Regions from separate parts of the Clostridium aquiflavi genome, predicted to be linked through region 2. Evidence: predicted binding sites of a transcription regulator. Region 2 holds the regulator's gene; the other holds the start of a gene.
The links. Region 2 encodes NrdR, which represses ribonucleotide reductase genes. Its sites were predicted from a motif close to CACNANATNTNGTG; they were not measured.
Positions count from the first base shown of each region.

Region 1: RGC78_RS13990 (ATP cone domain-containing protein) is a predicted target of NrdR. The motif match lies at 14,588-14,601, and genes of this name have one in related genera.

Region 1 covers NZ_JAVJAN010000044.1:9,031-26,041, forward strand. The annotation lists gene RGC78_RS13950 (flippase) at 1-1,020, opposite strand, end outside; gene RGC78_RS13955 (sugar phosphate nucleotidyltransferase) at 1,104-1,802, opposite strand; gene RGC78_RS13960 (NTP transferase domain-containing protein) at 2,324-4,183, opposite strand; gene RGC78_RS13965 (YcxB family protein) at 4,601-5,146, opposite strand; gene RGC78_RS13970 (hypothetical protein) at 5,501-6,121, opposite strand; gene RGC78_RS13975 (cadherin-like beta sandwich domain-containing protein) at 6,333-9,305, opposite strand; gene RGC78_RS13980 (N-acetylmuramoyl-L-alanine amidase) at 9,809-11,812, opposite strand; gene RGC78_RS13985 (N-acetylmuramoyl-L-alanine amidase) at 12,112-14,337, opposite strand; gene RGC78_RS13990 (ATP cone domain-containing protein) at 14,680-14,949, shown strand; gene RGC78_RS13995 (Cof-type HAD-IIB family hydrolase) at 15,291-16,118, shown strand; gene RGC78_RS14000 (pyridoxamine kinase) at 16,155-16,985, shown strand.
Region 2 covers NZ_JAVJAN010000010.1:70,280-87,290, forward strand. The annotation lists gene mltG (endolytic transglycosylase MltG) at 1-934, shown strand, start outside; gene RGC78_RS05080 (O-methyltransferase) at 954-1,598, shown strand; gene RGC78_RS05085 (peptidase U32 family protein) at 1,605-2,840, shown strand; gene RGC78_RS05090 (penicillin-binding transpeptidase domain-containing protein) at 3,010-4,524, shown strand; gene sigK (RNA polymerase sporulation sigma factor SigK) at 4,607-5,305, shown strand; gene RGC78_RS05100 (type IV pilus twitching motility protein PilT) at 5,471-6,502, shown strand; gene RGC78_RS05105 (cell division protein FtsA) at 6,596-7,849, shown strand; gene ftsZ (cell division protein FtsZ) at 7,863-9,005, shown strand; gene RGC78_RS05115 (sigma-E processing peptidase SpoIIGA) at 9,306-10,106, shown strand; gene sigE (RNA polymerase sporulation sigma factor SigE) at 10,119-10,826, shown strand; gene sigG (RNA polymerase sporulation sigma factor SigG) at 10,908-11,681, shown strand; gene RGC78_RS05130 (YlmC/YmxH family sporulation protein) at 11,985-12,257, shown strand; gene nrdR (transcriptional regulator NrdR) at 12,327-12,779, shown strand; gene pgeF (peptidoglycan editing factor PgeF) at 13,014-13,706, shown strand; gene RGC78_RS05145 (winged helix-turn-helix domain-containing protein) at 13,718-14,422, shown strand; gene RGC78_RS05150 (HAMP domain-containing sensor histidine kinase) at 14,422-16,116, shown strand; gene RGC78_RS05155 (phosphate ABC transporter substrate-binding protein) at 16,439-17,011, shown strand, end outside.

The sequences.
Region 1 (17,011 bases), on a different contig from region 2:
CCCAATAGTTAACATGTAAATTGAAAATATAAACATTACAGGTGCTGCTGCTATAAATTTAGGTCCTGCATACATAAGTATTATCTCTTTTGAAAGACATATCATGCCAATAGATGCTGGGAATAAAAACATAAAATATATCTTTATAATTCTTTTTAAAAGAGACATATACTCTTCCTTGGAATCATTACCTAAATAATTTGAAAGTCTAGGCATAGTTACTTGAATAATAGTAAGCATTAATGTATTAATTATTGTCATTATCTTTTGGGCTAAACTATAATATCCAACATCCCTAGTTCCTGCACCTACTGCTCCACTACCCATCATTAATTTATCTAATTGAGTATATAAAATATTTACATTAGATAAGATAACAACAAAAAACATTGGCTTAATGTGTCTTTTAAAATGTAAATTTTTAAAATTAAATTTCACTCTTTTCTTTATGTATACAAAACTTAATATATTGTTTAAGAAATTAAAACCTATAACTAAGTATAAATATAATTCAAAATCATTAATATTTCTTATACAAAAAATAACTAGTAAAGAATATATTATTCTAACAATCATAGTCTTTATAGCTATGAAATCATAATTCTCTAATGCTTCATTAATCCATTCAACATAAAAAAGATTAAAAACAAGATTAAAACCTAAAATCATACAAGTATAAAAATCAGGTCTACCTCTTCCTACTGTATATATAAAAATCATATATATTGAAGAAACTAATATATTGGTAAATAGAGTAAATAAAAATAAACTCGTAAATGTTTGTTGAAGCTTTTCTTCATCATCCCTAACTTTACTTATTTCTCTCAGTCCATATTGAGAAATTCCAAAACAAGCAAATATTAAAAACCATCCTGTTAGTGATTCTGCATATGAAATATATCCATATAAATCTTCACCTAAAGTTCTTGTTATTACAGGACCAACTAATATTGGTAATACAATATTAAATAAATTTAACGATCCTTTAAACAATGCATTTTTCGATATTGATTTTGACATCTATGTAGTCCTCCTATAATCACTAAATGGATTATTTTACTTCTACTATATTTTACACTAACTAAAGAAGTTGTCAATTAAGTCTATTTTATACTAAGTTTATTTTTTAAGTACTCTAAATCTTCAAGTGAATCTATTTCAAAAATATCATTACATCCTATTTTGTTAACATAAATATCTAAATTATTAAGATTTTCTACAACTATATCATCCCAATATAAATCTTTAAATTCTTCTTGTTCTACCTTTTGAGCGATTTTTTCTGCTATAACTTTTCCATCTTTTTCACTCCAATAAGACGCTCCTGACATTATATAGTCCGGTTCATTTCCATCTTTACCTATATCAACTCTATATAATTTATCACTTTCATCATACTTTAGTATCCATTCACCCACAATATTTTCCTTGCAAGCAGAATAATACTCTGAATGCTCTGGTTTAGCTTTAGGTAAAAAGTTTTTATTAATGTAGTTATCTGCATCAATAACAAAAGCATCATGAAGATATTCTCTTGCTAAATACATTGTATAAATATTATTATAAACATCATATTTATCATTAATTATCTTAATTAAGTTATATTTCTTAACTAAATTATCAAACTTTTCATGTAAATATCCAGTTAAAACTACAATTTCATCTATTCCTATCTCTTTTAAATTTATTATTTGTCTTTCAAGTAACGAAATTCCATTAACCTCCACTAAAGACTTTGGTATTGTATTTGTAAGCGGTCTAAGTCTAGTTCCCATCCCAGCAGCTACTAATATTGCTCTCATATGTTTTTCTCTCCTTAAATCAAATTACTCCATCCAGCTTTGTTTATACATATTTTAACGCTTTGTTTTTATGAATGTTAATATTTTAGTATAAGGGCGCAGTGGCGTTGGAATTTTATTTTTAGAATTCTTAATGAATATTTGTCAAATTAATTGCTTGTCACAATGTTTCATTGGGAACATGCATTAATTGGACTAATATTTATTTTTAGAATTCTTAAATCAAATTCCTCTGTCCATGATCTTTATACTAAAATATTACTATACATTTAAACATGGTTATTAAAATTAATTCTGTCTCTACTTTGTATATATGTTGATATATGTAATAAACAAAATGGCATTGTAATTTGACTTTGAGAATTCTTAATGAGTATTGTCACATTTATTGCTTGTCAAAAATTATATTTGGAGCAAGCTGAAATGGGACTCTACTCATTTTAGTATTCCTAAGTCAAATTACTCCGACCAGCTTTGTTTATACATATATCAGCGCTATACTGTAAAACAGAGTTACATTCCTAAAATTCAGCTTCTAATTTATTTAAATTTTCTTTTACTCTATTGTATCTATCTATTCCATAAGTACCAAAATCATCGCCTTCATTTTCTTTAATTAATGTCCATACAGCCCATAATAAATCTTGGCTTATTTGATGAATTAATAATCTTTTTCTTGAATTTTCATCTGCTTCACCATTAAAATAAAGTCTAAACATTAATTCTATATCATCTTCTGAAAAACTATTTTCTAAAGAAAGAGCTGCTAAGTCCCACATGTCATCATTTATGCCGCTATATTCCCAATCTATTAAGTAAATTCTACCTTCCGTATCCTTCACTAAATTTTCTGATACTAAATCATTATGAGATGGAACAAATACTCTATCTAACTCTTTTAAAATCTGTTCTAATTTCATAAATCTTTCTCTTACTTCATCATAATCATCAAAGAATTCTCCATGGGAATTTTTTAAAATATCTTCGTATTTTTCAAGTTCTCTAAATACATTAAACTCATTTTTCATTGGGAACTCATTATCCTCATGTAAATTTCTTAATATTCTAGTAACTTGTTTTAGATTCTCTTCCTTTTTAACACTTCTTGGAGTTAAAGTTTCTGCATTTTCTATAAAAGTAGATATTTTTATTCCAGTTTCAACATTAAAATATGGAGTTTCAACATTATATCCTCTCTCAGAAGCAATTGAAGAATTAAACATTTCATTCTTTCTACTTATCATACTTTCAGTTCCAATACCAGCAATTCTTAATATATATCTTTTTCCTTTAACACAAATTCTATAATTTTTATTAGTCATTCCTCCAGCAGATACAACTTCACTTATATCATCTTCGGATACTTTCATAGCTTCTCGAACTATGGTCTTTACAGTGTTAATTTCATAATTAAGTTCACGTCTTCTTATAGTTGGATAAAGATGATTCAAAATATTTTCATATTCTTTTTTAGTGTCAGCATCTCCCCAAGCAAGATCATCTATTTTAACAAAACCAATATTATAATCTCTAGCAACATCTAATAACACATATTCATAATTTAAATATGGATTTATATTATCTTTAAATTCTTCAAGCATCATTTGATATAATTTATGAGACACCTTAGTTATGCCTATCATTTCACCATCTATTCTATTAAATTGATGTATGTCTTTAGACATTTTAAATAGATGATTATCTCTTATTTCAACAAAAGCCTCATCTCCTGATCCACTTTCATTAGTAAGAAGAATACAGTCTCTGCTTTTACTTTCTACAAGCTCTTTAATTGCTCTTTTTTCAAAAATTAAATCATTTTCTATTAATAAGAAATCCTCTTTAACATACTCTCTAGCCAGAGATAATGAATACATAGTTCCCGTCCATTTATATTTATCGCTCTTAACTAAAGTTATATTTTTATTTGATTTAAAATACTCATCATAATAATTACTTTCATAACCTGTTATTATAGTAATTTTATTAATTCCATTTTCTTTAAGTATGTTTAAAGTTCTATCTATTAACTTAAAATCTTGAATTTCAAGCATTCCAACAGGTTTTCCAAAGTCCTTTGCTCTTCCAGCAGCAAGAATTACAGCTTCTTTGACAGGTTTATTATCTTCTTCATGGATTTTCAACCTAGTATTTTTAGCTGAAGCAAGATTTTCTTCTAATATCTTCATTCCCTTTTCAGTTACTCTATATAAAATTCCCCTATTATTTATAATTCTCTCTATAGTTCCATCAAGAGTAAATTCCTTTAAAATTGAATTTACTTTTCCTAATGAAATATTTGTTCTCTTTGATAACTCTCTTTGATTAATATTAAAATTATTGTTTAATATTTTTAATATTTCCAATCTATCTTCTAACATAATAAGCTCTCCCCCTTTGATTTACACTCTACACATTTAAACTATATTAATATTTTATTTATATGTATCTAAATTATATTATCCAAAATTTTAATTTTTAGGCTTATGCTTTTTAACATCTCTCTGCTTTCCAGTTTAAAATTTCCGCCCAAAATTTTTGTTCATAATATGAACTATAATAAATTATATTATACTTTATTAAAAATGTAAATATATTCAACAAAATTTGTTATTAAATAATTTAATCCTACTATACTTCATAGAATTTCCAAAAAATAAGCTATATTCTAAGTTAAATTGCAACTTAAAATATAGCTTTAAAATATTATATTAATTTTTATTGGCTCTGTTTTAAATGCGTGTTGATATATGCAATTTGTTAGCCATACACCCTTTCCAAACGTAGAACAGGGTTAACTATTTTATATTACTCATTATAGTATTTTTAAAATTCATCTTATCATCTGTATTTTCAAATGCATCATTAGGAATAACTATTCCAGGATTATCATTTGAAATTACATACAAACAATTATTTATCTCCGTAACATCTGTAATGTTATTTAATAAAAGTTTCGTCTTTTCCTTATTTCTATTAATTATCAACCCGTCTTTTTCCAAAAATACTTCTATAGTTCTTCCCAAAGATTTTTCATTTTTCTTAAATAAGTCCTTAAAATTTTTCTTTGCTCTTTTAATCCAGTATGTAGGTAATTTAAAATATCCAAATATTCCTGTACCAGCAAAAATTACACCTAATACAATAGAAAATATTGGACTTTCTCCTTTACTATATTCTTGAATTCCTAAAACGCAATACAGCACACCTATAAAAAGACCTATTCCCAAAAACAAATTTCTTCTTAAAGTAGCCAATCTATCCTTATTACTTTGGCTAGTCATTTTATAAATAGAAAAATCCACCCATTGTTCTTCAGTATTTTTATACCTTAACTCAATCAATTCTCTTCCCCCCAAATTTTCGTTAGTATATAAATTAATATTATCTTTAACATATAGCTTTTTATATTATAAATTAGATTTAAATTAAATTTTATTATCACTATAGAATCATAATTTTCTACTATAATAATCACTTTACAATATAAACACTACATTCAGAGAAAGCAATTAATTTATATTCTAATTATATTACAATTTGTAAACATATCCAATAACATTAATATATACTTTTGCATAGTATATATTATAATTTTCCTCTCATTTCATATAAAAAGAAATAGAATACATACTTAAATCTTATACTTATTACAAAATTTACTTACTATGTATTCTATTTCTCATTAAAGTATATAATTAAATATGCATAGATAAACTACCACCATTTAATTTAGCAATATCTTTTAACATATTCATTACCTTATCATTCTTTAATAATCCACTTAACTTTGGATTACTACTTAATAAAGATTCATCACCTATAGATATGCTTCCATCGCCATTAAATTTAAAATCTATATTTTCTTTTTTCTCTTCCTTTTCTTCTTTTTCCTTGTCGGCTTCTATTAGATAATCAAGCATAGTTTTTGATGCTCTTTTTATAGCTTCTTTTTCTTCTTTACTTAACGGACATTCAAATCTTTGCCCATTTACTACAACCCATCTTTTTTCACCATCTACACCAAGCTCCTCCCACTGACACTCAGAATTATTGGTTGTATAGCTTGATATTTGCATAAATGTTGACTTATCCACATAAATAGTAGTATTGCTAGCTGTCCCCTTATCTAATTGAGGTCCCATTATAGCCCTACTTCTACTAGCAGCTATTCTCACATCTTTAGATAATTCTAATTTATCAGCATTATTATAAACATTTTTTATAGTGTCTTTATGAGTATTATTATCAATATTTTTCCTTTGATTAATATTTGCATTTTCCATATATCCATTATATATTCTATTATTTATTTCCATAATTATCCCCCTTATTTTCTCTATTTAATTTATCGATAAAATTTTACAATACTTTATTTGGCTTTAAATATTCTTAAATTATATAATTTTTATATAAAAAGCAGTAAATAACTTTATATTCACATAAAATTATTTACTGCTTAATAAACACCTTTTAAATTATTGGCTCTGTTTTAAATGTGTGTTGATATATGCAATAGGTAAATTACTTCTAATACATTATTCCAAAGTTAGAGAATGAATACCAACCATCATCTATATACGCCTTTTCATTTTGAAGCATTCTACCACCTGATTCAAAATAGTACCAATTCCCGCCTAAGTATAACCAACCTACTTGCATTGCTCCATTTGGATTAAAGTAATATTGGTTTCCTCTTTCTTTGTCATAAAACCAACCTGTTATCATTCTTCCGTTATTATCAAGATAGTACCATCTACCATCAGTTTGTTTTATCCAACCAGTGTCTCTATATCCTGATTTGTTAACATAAAACCAATTACCGTCAACCTTTACCCAAGCATCTTTAACTTGTCTTCCTCTTTTATCAAAGTAAATGTATTTTCCTTTTACTTTTCCCCATTCTTCATACTTGCTCATATCAATCCAAATTTTATTGCTTTCATCGTAGTATGCGTCATTTTTGTCATCATCATCATCGTCGTCGTCATCATCTGGATCTTTGATGTCATCTAAAGGATCATTGGTTCTATATATAGTTAATTCATAGGTCTTCTTTGTACTTTTATCTTCAGCTACTACAACTATATCAACTTCTGTTTTCCATTGACCTTTAAGACTTATTGATATTGGACTTCCTGTAAATTTTTCTCCATCTACAGTAATGCTCGAATAATTTTCATCTACAGGTATCGGTTTAACTTTAACAGATTTTACATCTTGATCAACACGTGCCTTAAATGTATCATGTTTAGAATTAAATTCATAATCACCTGTATTAAGTTCTATATCTTTTAAGTCAGCATTATTACTTCTTCCATCGTGTTTAATGACTACAGTATACATCTTTTTATCCTTACCATTTTCAGCAGTAACAACTATTTGTAAAGTTGTAATTCCACTTTCCTGTAAAGGAATTTGACTTTTAGTACCTGATGTCAAATTATAAATTTCACCTGTTTCAACAACTTTTGCTTCAGTTATATTTGCCTTAGGCTCATCAACTATTGCTGTAACATCCACAACTTTTGTATCTGGTTTAACTACTAAATCATAATTTAAAGTTTCTCTTGAAAATCCTGAAGTTCCATTTTCTTTCTTTAACTCTCCAGTATTGAAATTTAAGTAACTTAAATATGCATTTTGAGCACTTGGTATTTCTTCACCACCATCATCTGAATCACCTTGTATATTAAATATATACTTGTCTGATGCTAAATCTCCATCTTTGTAAACAGTAATAGTTAACTGCTTTCCACCTGAATTACTCAAATCAAATTCAGAGCTTCCATACCTTTGAATAGATTCCTCAATTCCATTTACTTTAACTCTTGCTACTGTTTTTTCTAATCCATCTTTATATGTAATTCTTATCTTTTGTGATGGATCTGTTACATATAAATCATATTTATGAATTGATGAGTTAAAGTTTATTTCTTTATTTCCACCATTAGCTTCTTTTAAAGTAATATTTCCGAATTCAAAATCAAACGAAGATTGTTTGCCTTTCAATACAACTGTTAATTCATAAGTTGCTAATAATGCTCCTAATTGATCTGATGAGTCAGATCCTTCATAAACATCTACATAAAGAACATTTGCATTTGGTTTATCACTAGTACTATCATTAAACGATACAAATTTATCAAAATCTTGTTGTTTTATTTTTACTTTTCCATATTCATCTAAGTAATGATTACTCAGTTTTACTACATACCCCTCATTCTTACCAAAGCTAGGAGTCATTTTGACTTTTCCAGCACTTTCATCTAAATAAATATTTCCCTCATATCTTTTAGGTTGTCCTGGTATGCTAACATCTTTAAATTTTTTTCCAATATAGCTAGTAGCATCAGTTATAGTGTCATTATTATATTTATTTTCTATATCTAATTTTCTTAATGTATAATCGTTATTAGAATTTTCATCTGTAAACTTTAACTTAATAGAATAATTTTTACCTAAACTCTCTTCATTAGGCATTTTAATTACCATTATTTTAGAATCTGTCTTTTTTAATGATCCTTTTAAATTATTATTATCACTTGTTATCTTGTCTTGTTTTTGTCCATCCATCCATACATTAGCACCATTTAAATTAAATGATTCCTCAAAATTTATTATATAATCTAAGTTTTGAATTTGGTCATTTACTATATGTTCATAAGTAAAAAAGCTTTCAGTATCAGTTGTTAAAAGCTCTTTAGTATATAAAAAAGGTACTTTATTTTTATCAGTTTCTGGATTATAAGTATCTCTTGAACCTACATAACTTTCGAAATCAATTTTTTTTATCTTGCCTTGAGCATAATTTTCAGCATGTTCAATAGTTATTGGAGTTGATTTACTATCTATTGAATCTACTGTTACAACAGGATCCTTTTTTTCTTTTTCTTCATAGTATTTTTTACCATTTTCATCGTATTTAATAGTATATATTGTTTCTTTAACAGTTATAGTGGTTTTTTCTGTTATCTTATAATTAACTTCATTAGTTCCTAGTGGTACATTTCTTACTGTAATACCATTAGTAACTTCATTAGTAGTTGATTTATTTTGAGTTTTCTCTAACTCAACATCAATATCATTTAATTGGTCTTTCAAAATTTTATTAATTGAGTCAATATCTATTGTTCTATCAATATTAGTAATTGTTTCAGTGTCTATTCTTTCTGAAGCATTTTCTTGTGAGTTATTAGTAATATTCTCTTGTTTATACTTTGGTAAATTTATTTGAAATTCTTTAAATCTACCTTGAGTGTTATAAATTGTTTTAGTACTATCAACTTTTACTCCTGTGTCAATAGTATTACCATCAAGTTTTGTACCTGTAACAGTTAATGCATATTCTGGTGCACTAATGTCTAGGGTTGGTCCACCATCCGCTTTTGCAGTAGCAGCTTGTACTTCTTTTACACCAAATGATGTTGGTAATAAAGAAAAAATACACGTTAGTGCTACAAATAGTGATATAATTCTCTTTTTATTAATTTTCTCCCCCATGTTCATCCTCCTAATATTTTTTCCCAAATTTATTATATATACTTATATATTATCATATTTTAGCAATAGAATAATATATTTGCATTAGACTTATTTCTAATTATTTCTCAGGAAATATTCAAAAAACTACGTTTTTTTTTAAATATTAATCATATTATATTTTTCGTCCAAATATAATATAGCTTTATATAAAATCATCATTAAACGGTAAAATATATCTATGAAAATTATTCCAAGTAAATTATTCCAAGGAACAAAAGTGGCTACGCCACCCTTCAATGAACAATTTACAATTGACAATGGACAATTGTGGTTGAAAGCCGCTGGCTTTCTTAAAAAATATATATTTAGAAATCACATTGTGATTTCATCCTAAATTGTCAATTGTTCATTGTCAATTCAAACATATATTCATAACCTTATATTTCATCAACCACTCAAACTTCAAAAATTCTATAATTTCCTAAAGAATAAAAAAAGAAGGCTTTACGCCTTCTTCTATTTTAAAATGAATTTGCTACTGATTCTGCAACACCATCTGCTATTTTATGTTGATAATTTGAATCAGCACAATTTGCTGCTTCTGTTGGATTACTTATAAATCCTGCTTCTACTAATACTGATGGCATATTTGTATTTCTACACACAAATAAATTACCATCCTTGCCACCTCTATTAATCGCACCTGTTTTATTTACAATGCTATTTGTAATATTAGTAGCCATTCTTCTACTTGTTGAAATCTTAGAATCACTATAAGCACCACCAAAACTTGAGTCTTGAGCTTTTGTGCTGTAATAAGTTTCTACACCACTTGCAGATGTAGCATCTGCTGAATTATGATGCACACTTATAAAGAAATCAGCATTAAGTTCATTGGCAAGATTAACTCTTTTAGTAAGACTTTGAGTAACACTTAAAGTTTCCCTATCAGTTTCATTTCTAGTCATAACTATTTTATAACCCATAGATTCAAGTTTTACTTTAAGTTTCATTGCAAGCTGCATATTTAAATCTCTTTCAGAATAAGTAACTCTATTATGGGTTGCATAAGCCCCATCATCTCCACCATAATTATGACCTGGATCAATTACTACTAGCTTAGAAGATCCTCCTGGCACTAATCCATCTGGTCTTTTTTCTGCTTTTCCATCAGGACCTATTTTCCAACCATCAATAACAGTATCTTTAAGCATTTCCCCTGATGAAGGATTTAAATAATAAGTGTCATTTCCTACTGTAGTCCATCCTGTTGCCATGTCTCCACTATTGTTTAGATAATACCATTTGTCTCCATTAAGTTTTATCCAACCTTTTGCCATAGCGCCATTAGAATATAGGTAATACCAATGTTCATATGGTTTAATCCATCCAGTTAACATACTCCCATCAGTATTGAAATAATGCCAATTTCCGCTTATTTCAAACCAACCTACTCTCATAGCTCCGCTTATATCTAGAAAATAAGTTTTACCATTTATTGAACTAAATCCTGTAACCATAATTCCATCACCTTGAAGGTAATACCACTTACCTCCATCATTTAACCAACCTTTTTGCATTCCGCCCCAAGATTGAAGATAATACCAGTGATTTTTAGTTTGTAACCAGCCTGTAGCCATAGAACCATCACTATATAAATAGTACCAATTTCCATCTGGCTTTATCCAGCCTGTTGCTTTAGTCCCATCTGATTTATAATAATACCAATTTCCATATTGTTGTTTCCAACCAATTGATGATGAAATATTAGTACTATTATCATTTGAATTTTCTATTGGTTTTGTTGTTTCCGGTACACTCGGTTTAGTTCCTGTTTCCGGAAATTTAGGAATATAATTTTCTTCTTCGTTAGAACCTGGTACATCTGGTTTTGTGTTTTCTTCGTACTCACTGTCTATTCCTGAGTAAGTTAATAAATTATTATATAACGCATTAACTTCTTTACCATATGTAGGACTTGGCGCCCATCTTCCACCTAATGAATTAACAGTAGTTGCTTTCCCTTTAATACTTACAAAATGCCTTGGATCATATGTACCATCTTTTGGATAGCCCTGAGCACCTGCATATAACGCAAGATGATCTAAATGAGCTTGTACTCCTTCGTCCCAAGAGTTAAATCTTTGATGTGCATTTGGATCTGTATCTCCTCCACCTTGTGATGTTTTCATTCCACATGGATTATTATAGCTTTCATTTAATACTCCACCAAACTTACCATATCCAGTTTCCTTGGCAGCTTGTACATATGCTATCCCTGGATTAACATCTCCACATTTTTCTGCATATTTCCAATAAAGCTCTGCTAAACTTGCAAATGTACTTGTAGCACCTTTTGATTCAGCCCATTCTTTAGCTTGTTTGGCAGTAACTTCCGTATCTGATACTATCTTAATATCAGCAAAGTCTCCTTTAGTACTAGCTTGTACATTAATTGTCGGAACAATTGAAAATACAATAGTGAAAGCAAGAAATAGTGAAATAACCTTTTTATTAATATTCAAAATCTTTCTTTCCCTCCATTCTCCTCTGAAATATATAATTTAAAATATCATCTACAAAATTCTCCAAAAAATTTGCATTAATATTCTAAAATCACACTAATTCTAACATATGCAAAAAAAAAAGTAAATTTTTATAATTAACTTTCTAATTCTGTCTAAAGCCTTTATTCTACTTAATTATACTTAATCAGCAAGTTTTTTATGGTTTCATTTTCCATAGAAAAAAATAAAAAATCTTCTACATAAACCTTAAATTTACGTAAAAGATTTTTTTATTTAACTTTTCTAAGTTTCTACAATTAATTTAATTGATTTTCAATTGCTTCGGCTATTGCTTTTGCTACAATTGTCTGATTGTTTGAATCCGCACATCTTGCTGCTTCATTTGCATTAGTTATAAATCCACATTCAATAAGTATTGCTGGCATATTAGTGTTTCTACAAACATTTAAATTCCCATTTTTAGGTCCTCTATTTGTAGCACCTGTTTTGCTACATATATTATTTACAACACTTGTTGCCATTGCTTTACTTTTCTCAATTCTTGATTGGTTAGGTGATTTTCCACCCATTCTATCATCTTGAGCATTAGTGCTATAAAATACTTCCACTCCATTTGCAGATGCTGCATCTGCTGAATTATGATGTATACTTACAAATAAAGTAGCATTAAGATCATTAGCTAATTTAACTCTTTTATCAAGACTTTGCATAGCTGCTAATGTTTCTCTCTCTGATTCATTTCTAGTCATAGCAACAGTATAACCTTTATTTTCAAGTTCTGATTTAAGTTTTGTTGCAACTTGCATATTTAAATCTCTTTCTGAATAAGTAATCCCATTATTGGTAGCGTATGCTCCATCATCTCCACCAAAGTTATGACCTGCATCCACTACAATAGTCTTGCTTAAACTATTATTAGAATTATTTCCAGAAGTTACATCATTTTTATCTGACTTCCTTCTTCCATTTTTATCTATATCATAACCATCAACTTTTGTATTCTTAAGTAACTTTCCACTTTCCAGGTCTAAGTAATAGTAATATCCACCACTTTGTACCCATCCTGTGCTTCTACTTCCATTATCATTTAAATGATACCACTCATCACCTAAGTTTAACCACCCTGTTGCCATAGCTCCAGTATCATATAAGTAATAACATGTTCCATTTAAATTAAGCCATCCTGTACTCATTTCTGAATTTTCATTAAAGTAATACCAATAATTATTTATATTTGTCCAACCTGTTTTATTGATTCCATTTTGATCAAATACATAAGTTTTATTATCTATTAACTTTATTCCTGTAACCATACTTCCATCACCTTGAAGATAATACTTATTTCCATTATCTAAAAGCCAACCTAATTTTAACTTTCCACTATTTTCAACATAGCACCATTTTTCGTCTATTAAATTCCAACCTTCTTTTGAAAGCATAGCACCTGACTTATCTAAGTAATATAAATCATTTGCATTTTGTAAAAATCCAGTTGCCATTATACCGCTTGTCTTTAGGTAATACCAATTATTATTTATACACTTCCAACCAGTCACCATAATTCCATCAGCATCGAAATAATACCATGAATTATCTAAATTCGTCCATCCTACAGACATCTCCCCTGTAGAATTTAAATAATACCAGTTTCCATTAGGATTAATCCATCCAGCTGCCTTGCTTTCATCTGAATAATAATAGTACCACTTTCCATCTTGTTCTTTCCAGCCAATATCTGAGCTAACATTTGTTTCTCTATTAAGTGTTGGCTCAACAAAAGAATTGTCAAACATTATTACAGAATCAGTTACTAAAGAATTAGGTTTCTTTTCAACAGGTCCTGGTGGTGCAAAATAAGATGAATCATTATCACCATTGTCATTTAAATTATCTTCATCATCTTTTTGATCATCTTTATCAACCGTAATATTTGAATAATCACATAATTCTATATAATATTTGTTTACTTCTTCTCCATAAGTAAGACTTGGAGCCCATTTTCCACCTAATGAATTAACAGTTGGTGATTTTCCTTTTATACTTATGAAATGTCTCGGATCATATGTATCACTTTTAGGATAGCCATTAGCCCCTGCATAAAGTGCTAAATGATCCATGTGAGCTTGTACGCCTTCATCCCAAGTATTAAACTTCTTATGAGCATATTTATCTCCATCTGATCCACCTTGTGAAGTCTTCATTCCACATGGATTACGAAAACTCGAATCTAATACTCCTCCAAATCTTCCAAATCCAGTTTCTTTTGCTGATTGTACATATGCAATAGCTGGATTAACATTTCCGCAAGTCTCTGAATACTTCCAATAAAGGTCTGCTAAACTTAAAAATTCTTCAGTTGCACCTTTAGTTTTTGCCCATTTTTTTGCATCACTTGCAGTAGCTTCTGTATCTGATATTATGTTTATATCCTTTACAGATGCTTGTACAATAGTTGATGACATAAAACCTAGTGCCATTACAAATACAAATAAAAATGACACTATTTTACTTTTAATATTCAAAATAGTATTCCCCCTTCCTAGTTGTCATATTTTTAACATAATTATCCATTTTTCTTATAAATATAATCTAATTTTATCACATGAAGTTCTTGATGTAAATTATAGTTATCATGGATAATTAATCTATAACAACTTCCTTATAAATAAAATATATGCTCAAAACAATAAATTTACCAATTTTTTAATAATGCTCTATTTTAAATAAAATTCTTACTTATTACAAATTCTAATATAAATCCCCATAATTCCAAACAATATATTCTATTAGTGCATTAAACATTTACTTTATATAGCTTTTAACCGATAATATAAATAAACATTTATAAGTCAGGAGATGATTATATGAACATAATTAAAAAAAATGGAAGAATTGAAGAATTTCAAATGTCAAAAATTAGACAATCAATACTTAACGCATCAGAAGAAGTTACAGAACCATTATCAGATGCTGAACTTAAATTAATAGAAAAAGAAGTTAATAATATTTTATGTAAATTAAATAGAACAGAAACTTCTTCTTATGAAGTGTTTGCTATATGCTTAAATGTACTAAAAGAATTAGGATTTAAAGCAATATGTAAGTCATATCTTGAAGGCTCATTAAGTTTTTAAAAAAACGGTTGTGCCACCCTTCAATGAACAATTTACAGTTGACAATGGACAATTATGATTGAAAGCCACTGGTTTTCTTAAAAAATATATATTTAGAAATCACGTTGTTATTTCATCCTAAATTGTCAATTGTTCGTTGTTCATTCAAAAATATATATTTTAAAATTCTAATATAGAATTTCTTTCAGCACTCTAAATTCCCTACTCTTTATCTGGTAATCTCAATTTTCAACTAATATTTGCTCATAGATATAGTTTTTTAAGTCTTTAAAACTTAAAATTTTCTATAATTTGCTGTACAATAAAAAACATAGTCATACATTAAAGGGAGGATGTTATTTATGAAATATAAATTAGTATGTATCGATATGGATGGTACTTTATTAAATGGTCACAGTAATATTAGTGAAAGAAACAAAGATGCTTTAAAAAAAGCTGTTAAGAAAGGTGTGCAAGTTGCTATAAGCACAGGGAGAATATTTGCTTCTGCTGATTATTTTGCTGACCTTATAGGTATAAAAACAGATCTTATTTCATGCAATGGAGCATACATAAAAAATAGATCAACAAATGAAGTAATGTATAGTAATACCTTAACTAATGAACAAGTATTAAAGATTCATGATTCTATAAAAGGACATGATTTTAAAATAATATATTATACTCATGATACAGCTATTGTTGATTCTCTATTTCCTGAAAATCATACATACAATGTAACAAATAAATTAGTCAGTGATGAAAAAAAAGTTAAATTTTTCATTACATCTGATATAAATAAAATTCTTGAAAAATACAGTAATAAAATAATAAAAGTAATTTGTTTAGATAATAGTAAAGATAAAAATACTTTATTTGAAGTTAAAAATAATTTGTTAAAATTTTCAGATATAGAGACTGTAAGTTCTGGTGATAACAATTTTGAAGTTATGCAAAGGGGTGTTTCAAAAGGAAATGCTGCAAGAATTCTTTCTGAAAAACTTGGAATAAAGCAAGAAGAAGTCATCTGTATAGGGGATAACGAAAATGACCTATCAATGATTAAATTTGCTGGACTTGGGGTAGCTATGGGAAATGGTTCAGATGTAGTAAAAGAAGTTGCCGATTACATTACAGATACAAATGTAAATGATGGTGTTGCAAAAGTAATAGAAAAGTTTATACTTTAGTCAAATAAAGAAATGTTACTTAATAGAGGTGTTAATATGAATAAAAATAAACAAAAAAGAATAGCTGTTATAAATGATTTATCTGGATTTGGTCGTTGTTCTTTAACTGTTGCACTTCCAATAATATCTGCTATGAAAATACAATGTTGCCCATTGCCCACTGCAATTTTATCTGCAAATACAGCATTCCCAAATTTCTTTTTTGATGATTACACAGATAAGATGGAAAATTTCACGAACCATTGGAAAGAACTCAACTTAAACTTTGATGGCATATGTACAGGTTTTTTAGGTTCTAAAAATCAAATTGATATTGTCATAGATTTTATAAAAAAATTCAAAGATAATAATACACATATTTTAGTTGATCCTATAATGGGCGACAACGGAAAAATATATTCAACATATACAAATGAAATGTGTAATGAGATGAAATTACTAATAAAATATGCTGATATAATAACTCCAAATCTAACTGAGGCCTGCAAGTTAATAGATATGCCCTATCCAAATAGAACTCTAAATGAAAAAGAACTAGAATTTATAGCTAAAAGCCTATGTGAAAATGGTCCTAAAAAAATTGTAATAACAGGATTACAAAATAATAATTATGTACAAAATTATATTTATGAAATTGGAAAATCTCCAAAGATAATAAGTGTAAAAAAAGTTGGAAAAGATCGTTGTGGTACAGGAGATGTGTTTAGTTCAATATTAGCTGCTGATATGGTAAATAATTTAGATATTATAGCTAGTGTAAAAAAAGCTAGTGATTTTATAAGTAAATGCTTAGAATATACATCAGAGTTAGACATTTCAGTACACGAAGGCATATGCTTTGAAGAATACTTATGTGAATTAAAATAACATAATTAATTGGGGCTATGTTTTAA
Region 2 (17,011 bases):
GAGTATATCAAAACCTCTAAAGGGAAATGAAGATGTAATTTCTATAGAAGTTAGACATGGCGAAGGAATTTATTCAATATTGGATAGGTTAAATAGAGAAAATAAATTATCTAATAAGTATTTTATAAAACTTAATTTAATGTTTAATAAAAAAGACATGAATCTTCAAGAGGGGATATATGAAGTTAACTCTAATGTTAATTTGTCACAATTAATAAATACATTAAACAATCAAGAAGACAATAAAAATGTTAAGAAATTAGTAATTCCAGAAGGATATACAATAGATCAAATATCTTCTAAAATTGAAGAAGAAGGAATTTGTTCGAAAGAAGATTTTATAAATGCAATAAAGAGTTATAAATTACCAAGTTTTATAAAAGAAGATTCTAATAAGAGATACAATTTAGAGGGGTTCTTATATCCAGATACATATTTTATTAAAAATGGTTCTAATGCAGAATCAGTAGTTGACTTAATGTTTAATAGATTTTTAGAAGTATTAGTAGAAATTGAAAATGAAGATGGAATTGACATAAAAGACAATGAAATTGAAAAATTAATAACTATTGCGTCAATGATAGAAAAAGAAGCTAGATATGATTATGATAGAGATTTAATTTCTTCTGTTGTTTATAATAGATTAAAAGACAATATGAAATTGCAATTAGATGCCACAGTAATATATGGACTTGGTTATCATGTAGATGTAGTATTAAATAAGCATTTGGAAGTTAACTCCTTATATAATACATATAAATATGTTGGCTTACCAATAGGACCAATAGCAAATCCAGGTAAGGCATCTATAAGAGCTACATTATTTCCTAAAGAAACAAATTATTTGTTTTATATATTAAAAGAAGATGGATATCATTATTTTACTGATAGTTATGATGATTTTTTAAAGAAAAAAGAAGAATTGGGATATTAGTTTAGTATGGAGGATTTAAATGAGTAAAATTACATATGATTATATGGAAGATTATATAAGAGGTTTAATTCCTGATAGAAAAGGAATATTAAAAGAAATAGAAGATTTTGCAAAAGAAAATGCTGTTCCTATAGTTCAAAAAGAAACAGGGGTATTTTTAGAGTTTATGGTAAATATGAAAAAACCACTTAGAATTTTAGAACTTGGTACAGCTATAGGTTTTTCATCTATATTAATGTATGAAGCTGCAAAAACTAATCCAGAAATTATAACAATTGAGAGAGATGAAAAAATGATAGAATTTGCTAAATTAAATTTGAAAAAGTTTAATTTAGAAGATAAGATAAAAATAGAACAAGGCGATTGTCTTGAAGTTTTAGAAAAATTAGAAGAACCTTTTGATTTAATATTTATGGATGCAGGTAAAGGTCACTATAATCATTTTCTTCCACATTGTTTAAGATTGTTAAAACAAGATGGGATTATTATAGCTGATAATGTTTTATTTAGAGGTATGGTAGCTTCTAATGAGCTTGTTAAAAGAAGAAAGATAACTATAGTTAAAAGAATGAGAACATATTTAGACATGGTTACTAGTGATGAAAAGCTAATAACAACAGTAATACCTATGGGAGATGGTATTGCAGTGACAAAAAGGAGGTAATTTAAAATGAGAAAACCAGAAATTTTAGCACCAGCTGGAAATTTAGAAAAATTAAAAATTGCAATAGATTTTGGAGCAGATGCTGTATATTTAGGTGGAGGAAAACTAAATTTAAGGGCGTTTTCAAATAATTTTACTAATGAAGAAATGGCAGAAGGAATAAAGTATTGTCACGAAAGAGGTAAAAAAGTATATGTTACTTTAAATGTTTTCGCAAGAAATCAGGATTTAAAGGGTGCAGGAGAATATATTAAAAGCTTATATGATTTAGGTGTGGATGCAATTATTGTAGCAGATCCATCATTAATTGCTATAGCAAAAGAAGCTGCTCCAGATCTTGAACTACATTTAAGTACTCAAGCAAATACTGTTAACTGGGTAGCAACTAAGTTTTGGCATGATTTAGGAGTAAAGAGAGTTGTATTAGCAAGGGAATTAACTTTTAATGAAATAAAAACAATAACATCTAATATTCCAGAGGATTGTGATATAGAAGCATTTGTGCATGGTTCAATGTGTATAGCGTATTCAGGAAGATGTTTAATATCTAATTATATGCTTGGAAGAGATTCTAATAAAGGAGTATGTTCAAATGCATGTAGATATAAATATCATCTTATGGAAGAAACAAGACCAGGTGAATATTATCCAGTAGTTGAAGATGAAAATGGTACATATATAATGAACTCTAAAGATTTATGTATGATTAATTATATACCAGAACTTGTACAAAGTGGAATATACTCATTTAAAATAGAAGGTAGAATGAAAAGTGAATTTTATGTAGCTTCTGTTGTAAAAGCATATAGAGAGGCACTAGATGCTTATTGGGAAGATCCAGAAAATTATAAATTTAAAGAAGAGTGGATGGATACATTAAATAAAATAAGCCATAGAAAATATCATACTGGTTTCTTCTTAGGTAGAATGGGTGAACAAAATTATGAAGAATCATCTTATGTAAGAGACTATGATATTGTAGGTATGGTTAAAGAATATGATCCTGAAACTAAAATAGCTACAATACTACAAAAAAATAGAGTATTTGAAAATGATGAAGTAGAGATATTAAGACCGCATACACCATATTTTAAAGTTAAACTTTTAGATATGTTTGATGCAGAAAAAAATGTTAAAACTGATGTTGCCAATAGAGCACATATGATATTTAAAGTGAAAGTTGAAAAACCATTACAAAAAAATGATATGTTAGTAAAATCTAATAAAGTACTTTCATTATAAAATAAATAAAATATTTTACTTTTGAATAAAACACCTTATCTAAGGCTAAAATTTAAGCTGAAGAGAGGTGTTTTTTATTTTTACTGATAAATATAGCATAAAGAAGAGATTGCTAAAGATTCTGGCTTTTTTTATTACACTAATAATAGTGTTGAGTATGAGATTGTATATGTTACAGGTACATCCATCAGAAAAAGTACAGGTATCTTATCAAAATCATCAAATGGAAAATATAAGTAATATAAAATACATGATTTTAGATACTAATGGAAAAGATTTGATGAAGTATAATAAAAAATATGTTTTAGTTGTTGATATTAAGCCTTTTAGTTTGAATAATTATGAGGAGACACTAGAGGATTTAATGGCTTTAAATTTTATAATGAAATCTGAAAATCCTGATTTTAATTATGCAGAAATAATGAAATCACAAGGAAAGATTTATTATAATATTTCAGAAGAAACTTATAATAAAATAAATAAACTTCAAAATATAAAAGGAATTTACACATATATCTTTGATGAAGTAGATACAAAAAAAGCATGGAGTGTTAGTAGCTTTTTAGCTAATATATTAGATGAAAATCAAGTTGAAGGATCTTTGCAAGAAAATCTTCAAGGATACCTAAAAAATAATGATTTGCCTAAAAAAAATTTTTATTTAGATAATAAGTCTGTATATGCTAAAGAAGTAGTTAATATAAATGATGATAATAATAATTTGAAATTAACTATTGATAAAGATATGGAAGATAAAATAAGAAGTATACTTGAAAAAGAAGAATATAAGTATTTAAAAAATGTTGGAGTAAGTATCATAGAAAGTGATACTGGAAAGATAAGAGCTTTAGTACAAAAAGATGAAAGTGAAGCTAATATAAACTTGGGTATCCAAGAAATTGGGTATGAACCAGGATCAATATATAAAATAATTACATTGGCCTCTGCATTAGAAATGGGTTTGGTAAATGTAAATGATACATTCAATTGTAGTGGAAATATATGTAGGGAAGGTCATGGAAGATTAACAGTCAAAAATTCATTAGTAAGATCTTGTAATGATATATTTGCTAAAATTGGTTCTTTAGTAGGATATGATAAGTTGATGGAATATTCTAAAGAACAAGGTTTGTATAATAGAGTTTTAAACTTAGAAGGAGAAAATAAAAATGAAACTTGTGGAATAAAACCTAAAGAAGATGCAGGAATGAACAATATATCAATAGGTCAATGTATGAATGTTTCGCCAGTTCAAATGTTAGGGGCTGTAAATACTGTAGTGAACAATGGAATATATGTAAAGCCGTATATTGTAGAAAGTATTTTAGATAAAAATGATAATGTAGTAAAAGAATTTAAAAGTGATGAGAAAAAAATTTATAGTGAAATAACATCAAGACTTGTTAAAGATGGAATGAAAGAGGTTGTAGTAAGAGGTACAGGAATAAAAGCATATATAGCAGATTTAGATATAGGCGGAAAAACAGGTTCAGCTACAGCTAGTGATGGAAATACACATGGATGGTTTTCAGGGTATTTTAAATTTAATAACAAAACATATACTATGGTAGTATTTATACCGAATATAGAACTACAAAATTTAGCAACTAATGTGGAACTTGGTGGAGGAGACACGGCTGCTCCCATATTTAAAGATATAGTTAAAACATTAAATAATAAATAAATATAATAAAATAGAAATGAATAAGCAACTTTTTTAATTTCTAAACATATTATAGTATCAAGCACTGTTATGGAGGAAAAAGGTGTTTGTATTAAATGGTTTCATAGAATTGATATGTAATTCTCTATTTTTAACAGGATATATAAGTAGCGGAAATACATTTCCCAACCCGCTTAATGAAAGTGAAGAGGAAGAATACTTAAAAAGACTTAAAGATGGAGATAAGACAGCCAAGGGTGTTTTAGTTGAAAGAAACTTAAGATTGGTAGCACATATAGTAAAGAAATATTCTTTTCCTAATAAAGATGTAGATGAATTAATCTCTATTGGAACTGTTGGATTAATTAAAGCGATTGATTCGTTTGATTCTAGTAAGGGTACTAGACTTGCTACTTATGCCTCTAGGTGCATAGAAAATGAAATCTTAATGTTGTTTAGAAATAATAAAAAACAAAAAAGTGAAGTATATCTGCAAGATCCTATTGGAGTAGATAAGGAAGGAAATGAAATTTGTCTTATCGATATATTAAGTAGTGATAGTGATTCGGTTTTAGAAAAAGTAGAGAATAACCTACAGATCAAAGACCTATATAAAAAAATTAAAGATTCTTTAACTAAAAGAGAAAGTACAATACTTATAATGAGATATGGATTGATAGATGGAAACAGAAAAACTCAAAGGGAGATAGCAGGGATGTTAGGAATTTCTCGTTCTTATGTATCTAGAATAGAAAAAAAAGCTTTAAAAAAACTAAAAAAAGAATTATTTGGTAAAATTTAAAGTCAAAATAAGGTGTAGCTAAAAAGCGCACCTTATTTTAATATAAAAAACTATTAATTATATTGAAAAATATGATAATCTTATTATAGGAAGATTATTTTTAGAATAAATTAAAAAAGGTTTTATTTTTTAAAAATATATTTTAATATTTAATGGGGGATGAGTATGTCAAATATCGACAAAATGATAAAAAGCATTGATTTAAATAATGTTTCTGATATTCATATTTCTTCTGGGTTACCTCCAATGATTAGAATAGATGGTAATTTAAAAAGTGCTAGTAACTTAGTAATTAATCATGAAACAGTAGCTCAATACATTAGAGAACTAGCACCAGAAAGATTTGAAGAATTTTTAGAAGAAGGGGATATTGATTTTAAGTATCAACCTGAAGGTATGGGGAATTTTAGAGGTAATGCATATAAGTGTAAAGGGAATTATTCTATTTGTTTAAGAGTGATAAAACAACGTATACCTAAAATTAGTGATATAACAAATGCACAAATACTAAAAGATTTTACAAAACTGAATGATGGATTAGTATTAGTAACAGGTCCTACAGGATCAGGTAAAAGTACAACACTCGCGGCCATGATAAATGAAATTAATAACACAAAAGAGAAACATATAATTACATTAGAAGATCCTATTGAGTATATCTATGATAATAATAAATCAATAATAAATCAAAGAGAAGTTGGTCAAGATACTAAGAGCTATGTTATGGGACTAAGAGCTGCATTAAGGCAAGATCCAGATGTTATATTAATTGGAGAAATGAGAGATACTGAAACAATAGAAGTGGCATTAAGAGCAGCTCAAACAGGTCATTTGGTATTTTCAACACTTCATACAATGGGAGCTGCTAATAGTATTTATAGAATAATTAACTCTTTTGATAATAAAGAACAAAATGAAATTAAAGTACAACTTTCTTCGTTGTTGAGAGGAGTTGTATCACAAATTTTATTACCTAATGCTACAGGTGTTGGAAGAACTGCAGCACTAGAAATTATGACATGCACTACTAGTATAAAGAATTTAATAAGAGAGGGAAATTATGAGCAGATCAATAGTTTTATTCAAATGGGGTCTAAGTATGGAATGCAAACTATTGATATGGATTTGAAAAGATTGGTTAATGAAAATATAATAGTTAAAGAAGAGTATATAAAATGGAAATCAAACAATAATTAAAATTAACAAAGTAATAAAAAGGAATTTTAATTGTTATGTTGAATATAAATAGGAAACAGTATACTTTTCTGCAAGGAGGTAAGAAATAAAATAATGCAAGAAGAAATAATTGCATCAATAGACTTTGGAAGTAAGAAGCTATCAGCTTCTCTTGCAGCAAAAAAAGATGAAGAGGATATGCAAATACTTGGTGTTAAGTATTGTAAATCTAAAGGAATTGAAAAAGGAATAATTAAAGATGTTGACAAGTGTCGAGAAGTTTTAAAAACTCTTTTAAAAGATTTAGAAGATAAAAGTGGTAGGAAGATAAAAAATATTTCAGCAGGGATATCAACAAGAAATATTAGAATAACTGAAGTCACTGTTTCTATTTCATTAATAGAGGGGATCGCTAAAAAAGAAGATATAAATGAAGCATTAAAAAAGGCTAGAAACGCTACTTCTATTAGTGACAATGAAATTCTAATTGATACGTTGATTAATTTTTATATCTTGGATGGAAAAGTTTTACATAGAGATATATTAAATTGGCGAGGTAATAAATTAGATATAAATTTAACTTTAATAATAGGATTAAAAGATGAAATTACTAAATATTATGAGATTTTTAAAGGCACTAATTACAATCTATCTAATATAAAGTTAAATATATTGTGTGGTAAACAGATATTTTTAACTGAGGATGATGTAGGAGATAAAGTTTTAGTAGATATAGGTGCAGGCAATATAGATATGGCTATATTTAGTAATGGAATTCCTAAATACATTGGTAGTATACCTTTAGGCGGAAGTAATATTTCTAAAGATTTGGCAATTTGTGGAGAGCTTTCATTTTCGGAAGCTGAGAATATAAAAATAATTTATTCTAGTAATTATGAAACTTTGTATAAAGATAATAAAATAGCGGACGAAATAGAAGTTGGAACATTAAAGATATCAAAATCATTATTTTATGAAGTTATTAATGCTAGAATTGAAGAAATACTAAATTATATTAATAGAGAGTTAAAAAACACTGGTCATTATGATAGAATTTGTAGTATAATTCTATATGGTAGTGGATTAAATTATTTTGAGAATATAAGCAATTTCGTTAATGATATTTTGAAAATTCCAGCTACAGTTATAACAAAAGATGATTTAGGGATAAAAAATCCTGAGAATATAACATCTTTAGCTGTGGTCAAGGAAGTTTATGATAATTTAGATTTAATTTCATATGAGTATAAAAATTCACAGAAGGTTAATGATATTGTTATAAGTAAAAATGAAAAAGAAAAAATAGAAAACAAAGCAAGTAAGAGTGTTTTAAAGAAAGTCAGAGATTTTTTAGAGGGAATTTTCTAAAGGAGGAGTTATTTTGTTAGATTTTGATGGGGATATTCAAGAATTAACTAATATAAAAGTAATAGGCTGCGGAGGTGGCGGTAGTAATGCTGTAAATCGAATGATAGTTGAAGGGTTAAAAAATGTAGAATTTATAGCAATTAATACAGATAAACAAGCATTAATGCTTTCACATGCAGATCAAAAAATTCAAATTGGAGAAAAGTTAACAAAAGGCTTAGGTGCTGGAGCTAACCCTGAAATAGGGAAAAAAGCAGCAGAAGAAAGTAAAGAAGAAATTTCAGCTGCAATAAAAGGTGCTAATATGGTATTTATAACTGCAGGAATGGGTGGCGGAACTGGAACTGGTGCTGCTCCGATAGTTGCAGAAATAGCTAAGTCTATGGAAATATTAACTGTAGGTGTAGTTACAAAGCCTTTCCCATTTGAAGGTAAGAGAAGAATGAGACATGCAGAAATGGGTATAGAAACATTAAAACAAAAAGTAGATACATTGGTTATTATTCCAAATGAAAGACTACTTAGAATGGCAGATAAGAAGACTACATTATTAGATTCATTTAAATTAGCTGATGATGTGTTAAGACAAGGTGTACAGGCAATTTCTGACCTAATTACTATTACTGGTGTAATTAATGCGGACTTTGCAGATATAAAGGCAGTTATGCTTAATAAAGGATTAGCTCATATGGGGGTCGGTTTTGGAAGTGGAGATAATAGAACTCAAGATGCAGTTCATCAAGCAATTTCATCTCCATTATTAGAAACATCAATTGAAGGTGCAACAGATGTTATAATAAACTTCACAGGTGGAGTTGATTTAGGTGCATTAGAAGTTTACGATGCAGCTGATGTTGTGCGTGAAGCAGTAGATCCTGATGCTAATATAATCGTTGGTGCAGTAATTGATGAAACACTTAATGAGGAGATTAGAATTACTGTTATAGCTACAGGATTTGAAGTTCCTAACAATAATATTGCTCCTTCAGAAGTGATAAATAAGGTTACTCAAACTCAAAGAGAAGAGGTACCACAGCCTAAGGCTCCTACACCAGAAGTTGCAGCGACAGTGGAACAACCTAAACAAGAAAGTAATTTTGATGATGATGATCTATTAGATATACCTGTTTTCTTAAGAAGAACTAAAAAGCATTAATACTTAGTATTTTATGAATTTATATATAAGAAAAGCATGCGAGATTAATTAATCTTGCATGCTTTTTTCTTTATACAAATTTTATTGTTTTAATACATGTTATTACTTTTTATAAAGTAATTTATCTATGTTATACAATTAAAGATAGTAATTGATTAAATATAAAAGTATTATTGATTATTAAAAACTAAATGTAAATATATGTAAAAAGTTATGTTCTAAAAATGGCAATATCGTATGCTATTGTGACAAATTTTTAATTAATATAAGTCTATAATAAAACTCAATAGGGGGATTCGTATGGAGGTATATATAGATATTTTAATTTTAGAAAATTTTATAATTAATTTATTTCTTATGATACTAACAATGAAAATACTAAAGTATAAAGTTAAAGATATTCTATTAATATGTTCAGGATTTATAGGAGCATTGTATACGATTGTACTATTATTTCCTGAATTGAATGTGTTAACTTCATTTCCTTGTAGAATAATAATCTTATATATAATGATTAGGATAAGCTATGGTAAAAAAGGTTTTATTAATACAATTAAAGCAATGTGTGTATTTTTATTATTAACATTTACATTAAGTGGATTATGTTTTTTATTTTCACTAAATCAAAATGAATATTTGTTAGGAGAAAGTTTTGAAATAAGCAAGTACTCAATGAAGTATTTGCTATTAGGTGGAATGATAATATATATGTTTTGTAATAGATTAATAGAATATATTAAAAACAAATTAATGGTGAATAATTTTAAGTTTAGTATACAGTTTAAGGTATCTGACAATATGTATGATATAAAAGGTTTCTTAGATACTGGTAATGAACTAAGAGAGCCTGTTAGCAATCTTCCATGTATTTTAATAGAAAAGGATCTTATAAGTACAATTGATTTTAATTGTAAGGATGTCTATTACATACCTTATAGTGCAATTGGGTATGGAGGTAATTTAAAAGGAATAAAGGTAGAATCTATAAAAATAAAAGGTGAAAAATTTTATAATGAAGTGGACGCTATCATATGTCCTTGTAATGAGAAGTTAAGTAAAGAAAATGATTTTAATGCATTGTTATCAAGAGGAGTAATATAAAAGGGGTGTATTATGAGAAGAATGATTTTATTTTTAAATAAGTTATTATCTAGATTTAAATTATTTAGAAGAAAGCTATATTATGTAGGTGGTAGCGATGCACTTCCACCACCATTATCAAAAGATGAAGAAGAAACCTTAGTGAATAATCTTATGCATGGAGACGAAAGTATAAGAAGTATCTTAATAGAAAGAAATTTAAGACTAGTTGTTTATATAGCAAGAAAGTTTGAAAATACAGGTGTTCATGTAGAAGATTTAATTTCAGTAGGAACTATTGGATTAATAAAAGCAGTAAATACTTTTAATCCAGAAAAAAAGATTAAATTAGCAACATATGCATCTAGATGTATAGAAAATGAAATTCTAATGTATTTAAGGAGAAATAGTAAAATAAAAGCAGAAATTTCATTTTACGAACCTTTAAATATAGATTGGGATGGAAATGAATTATTGTTATCAGATATTTTAGGTACTGAAAATGATGAGGTATACAATTTAATTGAAGATGAAGTTGACAAGCAATTATTGTTAATGGCACTTAAAATTTTAAATGATAGAGAAAAAGAAATTGTAAGACTTAGATTTGGGCTAAATGGGACACGAGAAAAAACTCAAAAGGAAGTTGCGGATATGCTTGGAATATCTCAATCTTACATTTCAAGATTAGAAAAAAAAATAATTAGAAGACTAAAAAAAGAAATAAGCAAAATGATTTAGCTTGTCTTTAGTATAAAAGTATTATCTATCGGAGATAATCTTTAATGCAGCAGATTATTACTTCCGAAAGGGTTGGTACTTATGATTATTAATAAGGTGGAAATATGTGGAGTAAATACTTCTAAACTTCCAATGCTTAAAGAAAAAGAAAAGAAACAACTTCTTTTAGCATTAAAAAAAGGAGATTTAAGTGCTAGAGAAACCTTTATAAAAGGCAACCTAAGATTAGTACTTAGTGTTATTCAAAGATTTAATAATAGAGGAGAAAACGTTGATGATTTATTTCAAGTAGGATGTATTGGTTTGATGAAATCAATAGATAATTTTGATTTATCACAAAATGTTAAGTTTTCAACCTATGCAGTACCTATGATAATAGGAGAAATTAGAAGATATTTAAGAGACAATAATTCTATAAGAGTTAGTAGATCATTAAGAGATATTGCATATAAGGCATTAATAGTAAGAGATAAATTTATAAAGGACAATAATAAAGAGCCAACAATATCTCAAATTGCAAAAGAACTAGAACTACCAAGAGAAGAAGTTGTATTTGCGTTAGATGCAATACAAGATCCGGTATCTTTATTTGAACCAATCTATCATGATGGTGGAGATGCAATATTTGTTATGGATCAAATAAGTGATTCGAAAAATACAGATGAAAGTTGGCTTGAAAATATATCCATAAAGGAAGCTATGAAAAAGCTAACAGATAGAGAAAAATTGATTTTAAATTTAAGATTTTTTAGGGGAAGAACGCAAATGGAAGTTGCAGATGAAATTGGCATTTCTCAAGCACAAGTGTCTAGGCTGGAAAAAACAGCTTTAAAGCATATGAGAAAACATGTTTAAAATTAATCCATATGGTATAATAAAAACTGATATTTAACAAATATCAGTTTTTATTATATAAGTAATTAAGTAAAGTTATCATACATATAAATATATAGAATAAATAAAATTTTTAGTTTCACTTGCTGTTTGCTTTGTATTTAAAGCAAATTAAATACAAAATTTATGTATTTAAATACTCATTTGAAACTTATAAATTAGAATTCATTAGCAGGCAAATGTTGTATTTAGTGTTATACAAGAAAGAGTATTACAAATCAGTGTTAATGTATAAAAGTATTTTTTATAGGTAGGGGGATAACTATGGAAGCAGAAATGTATTCACTTAATGCCATGAGATCTATGGAAATAATAGATATATCTACAGGGCGTAAACTTGGTTTTATAAAAGATTTTAAAGTTGATTGTGATGAAAATAAAATAACTTCATTAATTTTACCAAGTACAACTATGAAATCGTGGTTTTTAAAAGATGATGAAATAGAAATTAAGTGGAATGATATAGTAAAAGTTGGAGTTGATGTTATATTAGTTAAATCAAATAATATTCCAGAGTATGATTCTAATAATGGGTAGTAATCAGAACAAAAACTATATATAATAAATTTATAAATACTTTTTACTAAAGTAAAAGAGGTGATTAAAGTGAAATGTCCATTTTGTAATTTTGAAGAAAGCAAAGTTGTTGATTCCAGAGCAACAGATGATAATACTACAATTAGAAGACGAAGAGAGTGCTTAAATTGTAATAAGAGATATACTACGTATGAGAAAATAGAGGATTTTCCTGTTTTAGTTGTTAAAAAAGATTTAACTAGGGAAAACTTTAATAAAGAAAAAATTATTAATGGTCTTATTATTGCTTGTCAAAAAAGACCTGTTTCAAGAAAACAAATAGAAGATATAGCTTATGAAATAGAAAAATCAATTTCTAATAGAATGGTTACTGAAGTTGCATCTAAAGATATAGGTGAAATGGTTATGGATAAACTTAAACAAGTTGATGAAATATCATATGTTAGATTTGCATCGGTCTATAGACAATTTAAGGATATAAATACTTTCTTAGAAGAAATTAAGAATCTCGTAGTTAATTAAAATTAAAATTAAAATAGTTATTTAAAAAGGATTTTGAATATGTTAGATTTAACTTTCAAATCCTTTTTATATATTAATATATATAATAGTATGTTATATATATGTTATAGAGACGTTAAAAGTTAGTTAATACAATTAATATAAAACTTATAAATGATAAAATTAATGTATAAATTTGGGGGGATAATTCTGAAAAAATTAGACTTAAAAGAAATAGAAAATATAGAAGATTTTATGACAATAAAATTAGACAATACTGCCAAAATAGTATTTTCAAATGCAGAACTTAATAGGAGTTTTAATAGGAATACTGATGAAGGAATTAATCAATTAGAATCACTGAAATATAAATTTAATGTTAGCGAAGTGGTATATTTAAAACAAGTACATAGTGATAATATATTAATTTATAATAATAATGATATTAAAAATGAAGAAGGGGATGCAATAATAACAGATAATAAAAATGTTATTATTGGAGTTTTTACTGCGGATTGTGTTCCTGTTATATTGGTGGATGAGATTAAAAAGGTATCAGCAGCAATTCATAGTGGATGGAGAGGAACATTTAATTCTATTACTTTAAAAACAATAGAAAAAATGAAGAATGAGTTTAAGTGTAATCCTAAAAATATTAAAGCTTATATAGGACCTCATATAAGAAGTTGTTGTTATGAAGTATCAGCGGAATTAAAAGAAAAGTTTTTAAAAAAAAAGAAAGAAATTAAAGAGTTGGATTTATTCAATAAAAATAATTTAAATTTAGAAGAATGTATATTAAATGATTTAAGAAATTCAGGAGTTAAAGAAGAGAATATAAATACTTTAGAATTATGTACATATTGTAGTGAAAAAATTAAATTACATTCATATAGAAAATCAAATGGGGATTATGGTAGAATGTTTACTTTTATAATTTTAGAGTAAGGAGAATAGTTATGTCTGATGAAAAAATATTGATAGTGGATGATGAGGAACACATAATAGAATTACTAAAGTTTAATTTAATTAATGCAGGGTACAAGGTCTTTTGTTGCAATAATGGTATAGATGCCCTTGAAATAGCAAAGATAGAAAAACCTAAATTAATATTATTGGATTTAATGTTACCAGGATTAGATGGTTTTGATGTTTGTAAAGAAGTAAAAAAAGATAAAGAAACTCAAAATACATCAATAATAATATTGACAGCAAAAGGAGAGGAAATTGATAAAATCTTAGGTTTAGAATTAGGTGCAGATGATTATATAACTAAACCTTTTTCTGTAAGAGAATTATTAGCACGAGTTAAAGCTGTTCTTAGAAGAACTTATCCAGGGGCAGACATTGAAAATAATTCATATGAGTCTCAAGGCCTTAAAATAGATTTTGATAGACATGAGGTGTTTATTAATAATCAAAAAATTGAATTGACTTTAAAGGAATTTGACCTCTTAAAAATATTAATAAAAAATAGAGGGAAAATTCTTCAAAGAGAAACGTTATTAGATAAAATATGGGGATATGAGTACATAGGGGAAACTAGAACAGTAGATGTACATATAAGATATCTAAGAAAGAAGATAGAAGAAGACGATAAAAATCCTAAATTTATAGAAACCATTAGAGGAGTAGGTTACAGGTTTAACCCAATTGATAAATAATGAAAAAGAAAATATTAATATCATCAATGATGACAGTTTTTTTTGCTCTTATAATAGTAACTTCTTTTTTTGTGTTGTTAAGTAATTTTCAACAAATTAGAGATACGAAAAATGAACTTAGAAATTTTAACTTACTTATTGGTCAATTAGATAACTTAGATTCATTAAATAATATCAATAAACAAGATTTTAGAGAAATAAAAATAAACAATGCACCAGTTAGATTTACATTACTTGATACAAATGGAATTGTATTATATGATATGGAAAATGAATTAGAAAATAATTATAAGAATAATAAAGAATTTCAACAAGCTATAGAAAGTGGAGAAGGATCATCAACTAAGTATAGTGAAGATGGTAATATTAATTTAATATATTATGCTACAAAATTAAATAATAATTTAATGGTGGTAAGTTCAGTTCCTGTTAATATGGTAAAAACGTTCCAAAATAAAAATATAAAATATTGTATAGGGATAATAACTGTTGTAATGTTTTTTTCTATATCATTATGTTTAAAATTGATAAAGATGATTATTGAGCCAATTAAAGATTTAGAATCAGTGACTCACAAGATGGCTAATGGAGATTATAAAATAAGAGCTAAAATAAATAGTAAAGATGAACTTGGAAATTTAGGAGAAAGTTTTAATAATATGGCAGATCAGCTTCAAATGAAAATGCATGAGATAGTTGACAAACAAACTAGAATAGAATCTATTTTAAGAAGTATGGAAAGTGGTGTTATTGCAGTAGATAATAATAATATTGTAATATCTATTAATCCTTATGCAGAAAGAATATTTGGTATAAAGAAAAATATTTTAGGTGAATCCATAATTGAGTATATTTCAGATTATGATATAAATACTTTTTTAGAAGAGGATTATGAAATAGATAAAGAAATAAAAATACTTCATCCAATAGAACGTGATTTAAAGATAAAAAAATCAAATATAATAAACGGAATAGAGATGATAGGTAAAGTTATAACGATACAGGATATAACTGATATAAAAAAACTTGAACTTATGAGAACTCAATTTGTTGCAAATGTGTCTCATGAGTTAAAAACACCATTAACATCTATTAAAGGTTTTGCAGAAACATTAAGATATGTAGAAGATGATGAAACTAGAGAAAAATTTTTAAATATAATAGACAAGGAATCAGAAAGATTATCAAGATTAATAAATGATATTTTAGTACTTTCTAGTATTGAGAGTAATATATCAATTCAAAATGATGAATTTTTACCTAAAACTATAATAGAAGATGTTGTAAATATGATAAGAAAACTTGCTAATAATAAAGAAATAAATTTGGAATTTTATGATGATAATCAAGAACTTATATTAGGAGATAAGGACAAATTTTATCAGCTAACATTAAATTTAGTTGAAAATGCTATAAAATATTCAGAGAATGGCTCAAATGTTAAAGTGATAAGTTATAGTAAACGAGGATATTATTATTTAGAAGTTAGTGATAATGGAATAGGTATACCTAAAGAAGACTTGCCAAGAATATTTGAAAGATTTTATAGAGTGGATAAATCACGAAAAAAGGGTGGAACAGGATTAGGACTAGCTATTGTAAAACATATAGTTAAAACATTTAATGGAGATATAAATGTTAAAAGTACATTAGGTGAAGGTAGCACATTTAAAGTGAGGATAAAATATATATAAATTATTAGAGTATGTTTTAGTGTTGTGTTGATATACGTCACTTTACATATTGCATAGATAAACACATATTTAAAACATAGCCAATTATTAAAATAAGCTGAAAAGTAAAATTTTCAGCTTATTTTATTTTGCATAGATTTTATAAAATTAATTTAAATTTTAGGATATGCTGTAGTAAGGTATTGATATTTTCCAATGTTAAATTCATTTAACGTAGTCCTAATAAAAGTTAACTTTAATCTAATAATAGCTTAACTTACTGGTTATATTATAAGTATAAAAGAATTAATTAATGTAAAAAAAGTTGATGGAGGAATTTTATATGAAAAAAAATACTTTAAAACTTATAGTCAGCGCATTATTAATAACTATGATTGGAGGAAGCATGGTCGGATGTGGATCTGAAGATAGTGCAAGTGAGGCAGGAAATGGAATAAGTGGATCAATAACGGTAAGCGGATCATCGGCATTATTACCATTAATGGAGCAATCAATTGAAAAATTTAATGAAATAAATCCTAATGCTGCAGTAAGTGCGCAAGCAGGTGGTTCAGGAACAGGTCTTACTCAAGTATTAGAAGGGACAGTTGATATTGGAAATTCAGATATATTTGCAGAAGAAAAATTAGATGAAGCGCAATCTAAAGAATTAGTAGATCATAAAGTTATAGGTCAAGGTTTTGGAATTGTTGTAAATAAATCATTAGGAGTTACAAATTTAAGTAAAGAACAATTAAAAGGAATATTTTCAGGAAAAATAACAAATTGGAAGGACGTTGGAGGCCCAGATAAAGAAATATTCTTAATTCATAGAAAATCAGGATCTGGAACAAGAGGTACATTTGAAAATAAAATATTAGATGGAAATAAGTCATTAGAAAATGATTCTTTAGGG